2 regions of the Arthrobacter sp. LjRoot78 genome follow, and region 2 is predicted to be linked to the other one. Evidence: riboswitches for the same ligand, from Rfam matches in the RefSeq annotation. Region 2 holds a riboswitch; the other holds the start of a gene.
The links. Region 2 has a riboswitch for glycine ahead of gcvP (aminomethyl-transferring glycine dehydrogenase). Riboswitches for the same ligand answer to the same signal wherever they lie in the genome.

Region 1: it holds a riboswitch for glycine, as region 2 does, so the genes downstream of both, ACSQ1X_RS00425 (L-serine ammonia-lyase) here and gcvP (aminomethyl-transferring glycine dehydrogenase) in region 2, are expected to answer to the same signal.

What each region holds. Positions count from the first base shown of each region.
Region 1 covers NZ_CAXUTG020000001.1:80,717-84,924, forward strand. The annotation lists gene ACSQ1X_RS00415 (amidohydrolase) at 1-80, shown strand, start outside; gene ACSQ1X_RS00420 (Lrp/AsnC family transcriptional regulator) at 181-1,179, shown strand; glycine riboswitch at 1,262-1,359, shown strand; gene ACSQ1X_RS00425 (L-serine ammonia-lyase) at 1,611-3,023, shown strand; gene lipA (lipoyl synthase) at 3,063-4,070, shown strand; gene ACSQ1X_RS00435 (methylenetetrahydrofolate reductase) at 4,111-4,208, shown strand, end outside.
Region 2 covers NZ_CAXUTG020000001.1:828,446-832,653, forward strand. The annotation lists gene ACSQ1X_RS03950 (MFS transporter) at 1-794, opposite strand, end outside; gene ACSQ1X_RS03955 (TetR/AcrR family transcriptional regulator) at 864-1,403, shown strand; glycine riboswitch at 1,552-1,650, shown strand; gene gcvP (aminomethyl-transferring glycine dehydrogenase) at 1,854-4,208, shown strand, end outside.

The DNA of each region.
Region 1 (4,208 bases), 750 kb from region 2:
CGCCGGACGCCCGCGCCGCCGTCGTCGGGGGAACAGGTGCCGCGCTCTCCGGAGTGCTAGCCTATCTGGGCCGGAACTGACACGACCGGGGGCGGCGGCGGGTCCGCCGTCCCGGTTCCGTTCAGCGGAAGCAGCCCGCCGGCATCGTACTTTCGCAGCCGCACTGAAAGGAGCCGGGACGTGGAGCAGCTTGACGCCCTGGACCGGCAGATCGTGGCCGCGCTGGTCCGGAACGGGCGTGCTCCCTGGCGCCTGATCGCCGACGTCCTGGGGCAGCAGGAACGCACCGTGGCACGCCGCGGAAACAAGCTCCTCGAGTCCGGGGTGGTGCGCACAAACTCGTTTATCAACCCGTCGTCGGTCAGTTCGCGGTCGGCCTTCCTGCTGCGCGTGACGGCGGCACCGCGCAATCTTCGCGGGGTCTGCACGTGGCTGGCGGAGCAGGAAGAGTCGTCGTGGGTCACGGCACTGTCCGGCACGAACGAGGCCGTGGCAGAGCTGTTCCTTTCCCCGGACGAACTTGGCGGGCTTCTCTACCGGCGCTTGTCCGGGGTGGACGGTGTGCAGTCCTTCTCCATGACACCCCTCCTGGAGTATTTCCGTACCCCCAGCGGCTGGACCCCGGACGTACTGGACAAAAAACAGTACGCCGCGCTCCACCGCGACGAGGACGGCCGGCTGGCCGGAATCCGCACCGGCCAGCCCGGTGAGGCACTTGATGAAACGAACCGTGCGCTGGCAGAGCTCCTCCATCGCAACGGCCGGGCCACCGTGGATGAGCTGGCCACCGAATTGTCGGTCTCCAAGGCAACCGTCAGCCGCCGCCTTGAAGCCATGACCAACTCCGGTGCCCTGTTCATCAGGGCTGTGGTGGATCCCGCAGTGCTCGGATTCCCTGTGGAGTCCCTCATCACCGTGACCCGTTCCGGTAAGGCGGCCGAGTCGCCGGGGAAGCACCTGGCCGGCCTTCCGGTGACCCGCTGGGCCGCCGCCTCCGGCGAGGACGTGCTGGCCCAGGTGGCTCTGCCCGGTCTGGACGAACTGCGGCTGCTGCTCGACGATCTCCGGCAGATGGAGACGGTGACGTCCGTCCGGTCCTCCGTCTATGCCGAGATCTTCAAACGCAGCACCGTGATGTACCGGGACGGTATTCCGGAGCGGCCGGCACGGGAAGTGTGACCGTGTGAAGTGGCTCTGTTGCGTGGCATCGCGGCAACGGAGTAAAGTGTGAGCCGTGTCACCGACAAGTGACACATGCTTTTGATCTGCGGCGGGAGAGTCCTGCCGGTACGTTCAGCAGGCGCCGTAGGAGCAAATCCTCCCCAGGAATCTCTCAGGCCCACGTACCGCCGCGGCGAGGCAACTCTGGAAAGTAGTCCGGTCCCCGGGCTCACCGACGGTGCAAGCGGCACGCTGTAACAGCAGGGTCCGCGGAAACTCTCAGGTCAAATACAGAGCGGGGAGGAACCCGAATCATCGTGGCGCCCTGCGCCACCTGAATTATGGAGTTCCTCGTGACGATTCAGCCGTCCTCATCCACGTTTGCAGGCCGCCATCCTGGTCCGCGCCGCCGTGCCCTGCCGCGCGTGAGCTACTAGGGAGCGCCGGCCATGGCTGTTGGTGTCTTTGATCTTTTTTCCATCGGGATTGGGCCGTCGAGTTCGCATACGGTGGGTCCGATGCGTGCTGCGGCGGTGTTCGCGGAGGAGTTGCGGGCGTCCGGTGACCTTGAGAGGGTGGCGGGGTTGCGGGTGGATCTGTATGGGTCGCTCGCGGCGACTGGTCACGGTCATGGGACGATGACGGCGATCCTGCTGGGGTTGGAGGGTTTTCATCCGGAGAAGATCCTGCCGGCGGAGGTGGAGGAGCGGCTGGCGGCGATCGCGGAGTCCGGGAAGCTGCAGCTGGCCGGGTCGGTGCAGCTCCCGTATGGGGTGAAGGACATGGTGTTGCGGCCGTTGACGGTCCTGCCGCGGCACACGAACGGGATGACGTTTACGGTCTCGGACGGCGCCGGTGAGGTGCTGCATGCGGCGACGTTTTTCTCGGTGGGCGGCGGTTTCATTGTCCGTGAGGGCGGGGAGGACGCGGCGCAGCAGGAGCTGGAGGAGTCCAGGAAGGAACTGCCGTTGCCGTTCCGTACTGCGGCGGAGCTGCTGGGCCGGTGCCAGTCCAAGGGCCTGTCGATCGGGGAGATCATGTTCGTGAACGAACGCGCGTCCCGGTCGGAGGAGGAGATCCGGGCGGGCCTGCTGCACATCTATGCGGTGATGGAGGAGTGCGTGGCGGTGTCCTTGAAGCGTGAGGGGCTGCTGCCGGGCGGGTTGAAGGTCCGCCGCCGGGCCCCGGACTGGCATGAGCGGTTGCTGAAGGAGACCCGGGATCATGATCCGGAGTACCGGGATCCGAAGTACTGGCAGGAGTGGGTGAACCTGATCGCGCTGGCGGTGAATGAGGAGAACGCCTCGGGCGGGAGGGTGGTGACGGCGCCGACGAACGGGGCGGCCGGGATCATCCCGGCGGTGCTGTATTACGCGCTGCATTTCGCGCCGGGCATGGATCGGGCCACGCAGGCGGACCGGGATGATGTGGTGGTGAAGTTCCTGCTGGCCGCGGCCGCGGTCGGGGTGCTGTACAAGGAGCAGGCCTCGATTTCCGGTGCGGAGGTGGGCTGCCAGGGCGAGGTGGGCTCGGCGTCCTCGATGGCCGCTGCGGGCCTGGCGGAGGTGATGGGCGGCACTCCGGCGCAGGTGGAGAACGCGGCGGAGATCGCGATGGAGCACAACCTGGGGCTGACGTGTGATCCGATCGGCGGTTTGGTGCAGATCCCGTGCATTGAGCGGAACGCGATCGCGGCCGCGAAGGCGATCAACGCCGCGAAGATGGCGCTCTGGGGCGACGGGACGCACCGGGTGTCCCTGGACGAGGTGATCGTGACCATGCGCGAGACCGGCAAGGACATGTCCTCCAAATACAAGGAAACCGCGATGGGCGGCCTCGCCGTCAACGTCGTCGAATGCTGACGCTGAATGCTGAAGCCGAATGCTGAAGGAAAGAGAACAATGACACTGGCACCAGAAGGCCGGAAGATGCTGCGTATCGAGCAGCGCAACGCGGCCACCCCGGTGGAGCGTAAGCCGGAGTGGATCAAGGCCAAGGTCCAGATGGGCCCGGAGTTCGTCCAGCTCAAGAACCTGGTGAAGAAGGAAGGCCTGCACACCGTGTGTGAGGAGGCCGGCTGCCCGAACATCTTCGAGTGCTGGGAAGACAAGGAAGCCACGTTCCTGATCGGCGGTTCAGAGTGCACCCGGCGCTGTGATTTCTGCCAGATCGACACCGGCAAGCCCTCCCCGGTGGACATGTTCGAACCCACCAAGGTGGCCCGCTCGGTCCAGGCCATGGCGCTGCGCTACGCCACGGTGACCGGGGTGGCCAGGGACGACCTCGCCGACGAGGGCGTCTGGCTCTACGCCGAAACGGTCCGCAAGATCCACGAACTGAACCCGGGCACCGGCGTCGAACTGCTGATCCCGGACTTCTCCGGCAAACCCGAGCACATCGCGGCGATCTGCGACTCCAAACCGGAGGTCTTCGCGCACAACGTCGAGACCGTGCCGCGGATCTTCAAGCGCATCCGCCCCGCGTTCCGCTACGACCGGTCCCTGGATGTCATCACCCAGGGCCGGAACCTGGGCATGGTCACCAAGTCCAACCTGATCCTGGGCATGGGCGAGACCCGCGAGGAAATCTCCGAGGCCCTGCGGGACCTGCACGAGGCCGGCTGTGACCTGATCACCATCACCCAGTACCTGCGCCCGTCCGAACGCCACCTGCCGGTGGACCGCTGGGTCAAGCCGCAGGAATTCGTCGACCTCGCCACCGAGGCCGAGGAGATCGGCTTCCTCGGCGTCATGTCCGGCCCGCTGGTCCGTTCCTCGTACCGTGCCGGCCGGCTCTGGGCCACCGCAATGCGCAAGAAAGGCTGGGAAATCCCGGCCGAACTCGCGCACATCGAGTCCTCCGGCCGCACCCGCCAAGAAGCCAGCTCCCTCATCGCGGCACACCACTAGGACCACCGTGATATTCAGACGTGACATTGAGAGAGGACCGATGATGTTCCCTACCAGGATCGAGATCATCCCGTCAGAGGGAATCGTTGATCGGGTCAGCGCCCACGTGCCTTTGACCACAACGCTTACCGTGACGTG
Region 2 (4,208 bases):
CCGAAGCCGATGGCCGCGGCTGACGCGGGGCCGAAACCTTCCGTAGCCAATGACTTGATGCCGTAGACCAGCGGAACCATCGTCAGCAGCGAGAGGGCGATGCTGGCACCATCCACCGTTCCGGGCCGGGGATCCCTGGACTCGGGAATGAGGACAGGGCCGAGTGCGAGGATAGGCAGCATGATGGGCACTGCCACCAGCAGGATCGCTCCCCACCAGTAGTGCTCCACGAGCCAGCCGCCGAAGATCGGTCCCAGCGCGGCGCCGCCGGAGAACCCTGCCGCCCAGATGGCGATCGCCAGCCGGCGCCGGTTGGCGTCCGGAAAGATGTTGCGGATCAGGGACAAGGTGGAAGGCATAAGCATCGCCCCGAAAAATCCCAGGGCCGCGCGGCCGGCGATCAACCATTCCGCGCTGGGGGCGAACGCAGTGGCAGCGGACACCGCGGCAAAGCCGGTGCTGCCGATCAGCAGGAGCCGGCGGCGGCCGATCCTGTCACCGAAACTCCCCATGGCAACCAGGAGGCCGGCCAGGACTAGCGGGTAGGCATCAACAATCCACAGCAGCTGAACGCCGGTGGGCTCGAGGCTGCGGGCGATGGCGGGCAACGCGAAGGTCAGCGCAGTGTTGTCCACTGCCACCAGCAATACCGGGAACATCAGTAGCGCCAGGGCCAGCCAGTCGCGCCCCGGCTTCGGGGCGGGTGTCCGGCTGCCGGCAGCGGCAGGGGGCCGGGCCGGACGCGCTGTAAGGTGCCGGGTTGCCGGCGTCGAGGTTGAAGGTGAGTTTCCCATGGCAGTAACTGTACCGTCCGGACGGTATAGTTAAGAAATGAGCCCGGGTCACCGGGCATGATAGGAACCATGGCCAGAAAACCCGTCGCACGCGAAGCCGTGCTCGACGCCTTTGAATCCCTCCTGATCGAGGTGGGCGAGCGTGCCGCCACGCTGGATGCCGTCGCCAGGCGGGCCGGCGTTTCCAAGGGGGGACTGCTGTACCACTTCCCGAACAAGGAGGCCATGATTTCGGCCCTGCTTGAGCGCATGGACGTGCTGGTTGCACTGGATTTGGGCGCCATGGCGAAGGCTCCGGAGGGAGCGGCGGTCTACTTCATCAGGTCCTCGCTCTGGGCTGATACTCCGCTGGACCGGGTCTTTGTGGCTGCCACGCGGCTCGCCGAAGTGGCGCACAAGGAAACGCTGCACCGTTTTGCGGCTGTCCAGGGGAGCTGGCTGGAGCTGCTGGCCGGGGACGTCGGCCCGGCCATGGCCAAGGCCGTGCTGTACATGGGTGACGGCCTCTATTTCAACGCCATGCTGGCCAGCGGTCCCGGTGCCGCCCCGCCCGAAATGAGCGGCGACGTCGACAGCCTGCTGGCCGCCGTCGAGCGGCTCCGGGGCTGACTGCAACGGTGTCCGCGGTCCGCCGCCCGGCAGAGTCGCAACCGGAGCCGTAACGCGGCGTCGGGCTGGGTGGCGGAGTTTGCAGACTGGACTTGCACGTAGGACAATTGCAGCTGTGACTGTTGTCACCGCTAACTAAATATGCCTTTGATCTGCGGCGGGAGAGTTCTGCAAGTAGGTACAAGCAGGCGCCGTAGGAGCAAATCCTCCCCAGGAATCTCTCAGGCCCATGTACCGCCGCGGCAAGGCAACTCTGGAAAGCAGCAGGCTGTCCGTTTGTGACCCAACCCAGTTGGAGCAACAACGCCGGACACGCCCTGCTCACCGACGGTGCAAGCGGAGCTGTGCGAAAGTACGGCAACGCGGAAACTCTCAGGTCCAATACAGAGCGGGGAGGAACCCGGACCACTGCGGCGTACCCTGCGCCGCCATTAGTAATGGAGTTCCTTCGTGACGGTTAGTTCAGCCTCCACCACCTTCGTCGATCGGCACATTGGCGCCCGCCGCCAGGCCGACATCGACACCATGCTCAAGTCTGTCGGCTACGACACCGTCGACTCACTGGTAGACACCGCGGTTCCCAACGACATCCGCCAGGACGTCGCCCTCCGCCTTCAGGACGCCCTCAGTGAGGTTGAAGTCCTCGGCGAGCTGCGCAAGCTGGCTGCCAAGAACAAGACGGCCGTGCAGATGATCGGCCAGGGCTACTACGACACCGTGACCCCGCCGGTGATCCGCCGCAACGTCCTGGAATCCCCGGCCTGGTACACCGCCTACACTCCGTACCAGCCGGAAATCTCCCAGGGCCGCCTCGAGGCGCTCCTGAACTTCCAGACCATGGTTCAGGACCTCGTGGGACTGCCCATCGCGAACGCCTCCCTGCTGGACGAAGCCACCGCTGTTGCCGAAGCCGTGCTGATGATGCGCCGCGCCAACAAGAACAAGACCGCCCACGACGGCAAGACCGTCCTCGACGCCGATGTCCTGCCCCAGACCATCGCCATCGTCAAGGGCCGCGCCGAGGCACTCGGCTTCGAGGTTGAGGTTGCGGACCTGTCCCAGGGCCTGCCCGACGGCGATATCAACGGCATCGTGCTGCAGCAGCCGGGCGTTTCCGGCCGGGTGTTCGACCACTCCGCCGTCATCGCAGCCGCCAAGCAACGCGGCGCCCTGGTCACCGTTGCGGCCGACCTGCTCTCGCTGACGCTGATCACGCCTCCGGGCGAGCAGGGCGCGGACATCGCCGTCGGCTCCACGCAGCGACTCGGCGTCCCGCTGTTCTTTGGTGGCCCGCACGCTGCCTACATGGCGGTCCAAAAGGGCCTCGAACGCTCCATGCCCGGCCGCCTGGTGGGCGTGTCCAAGGACAACGCCGGCACCCCGGCATACCGCCTGGCCCTGCAGACCCGCGAGCAGCACATCCGCCGCGAAAAGGCCACGTCCAATATCTGCACCGCGCAGGCACTGCTGGCCATCGTCTCCTCGATGTACGCCGTCTACCACGGCCCCGACGGCCTGAAAGCCATCGCCGAGGCAGTCCACAACAGCGCCCGCACCCTGGCAGCGTCCCTGCAGGGTGCCGGCCTCGAGGTGCTGCACGGCAGCTTCTTCGACACCGTCACCGTCCGCGTTCCGGGCAAGGCCGTTGAAATCGTTGCCGCGGCGGAGGCCAAGGGCATCAACCTGCGCGGCATCGACGCCGACACGGTGGGCATCTCTACTGACGAAACCACGACGCCGGAAATCGTCGCCGCTGTTGCCGCCGTCTTCGGCGCCGAGGTTGCCGGCACCGACGCCGACGCAGGCTTCGCCCTCGAGGCCGCCGTCGAACGTTCCTCGGACTACCTGCAGCACCCGGTCTTCAACACCCACCGCTCCGAAACCCAGCTGCTGCGCTACATCCGCAAGCTTTCGGACCGCGACCTCGCACTGGACCGCACCATGATCCCGCTGGGTTCCTGCACCATGAAGCTGAACGCCACCGCCGAGATGGAAGCCATTTCCTGGCCGGAGTTCGCCTCCATCCACCCGTTCGCCCCGGATTCCCAGACCGAGGGCTGGCGTGAACTGATCGAGGGCCTGGAAGCGGACCTCGCCGAGATCACCGGCTACGACCAGGTCTCCATTCAGCCGAACGCCGGCTCGCAGGGCGAACTCGCGGGCCTGCTCGCGATCCGCGGGTACCACCTGTCACGGGGCGATGACCAGCGCAACGTCTGCCTGATCCCGGCGTCGGCGCACGGCACCAACGCCGCCTCGGCCGTACTGGCCGGCATGAAGGTTGTTGTCGTGGCCACCGCTGCAGACGGCACGATCGACCACGCCGACTTCCAGGCGAAGATCGAAACCCACAAGGACGTCCTGTCCGCGATCATGATCACCTACCCGTCCACCCACGGCGTATACGACGCCGACGTGCGCGAAATCTGTGACACGGTGCACGCGGCCGGCGGCCAGGTCTACGTTGACGGCGCCAACCTGAACGCGCTGGTGGGCCTTGCCCAGCCCGGCAAGTTCGGCGGCGACGTCTCCCACCTGAACCTGCACAAGACCTTCTGCATCCCGCACGGCGGCGGCGGCCCCGGCGTAGGCCCGGTGGCAGCCAAGGCACACCTGGCGCCGTTCATGCCGGGCGATGCCAACAAGGCCGCACACGAAGCCGGCCACGGAGTTGCGATCTCCGCTTCGCGCTTCGGCTCTGCCGGTGTGTTGCCCATTTCCTGGGCCTACGTGAAGCTCATGGGCGGCTCCGGCCTGACCGAGGCCACCAAGTCCGCGCTGCTGGCGGCGAACTACATCGCCTCC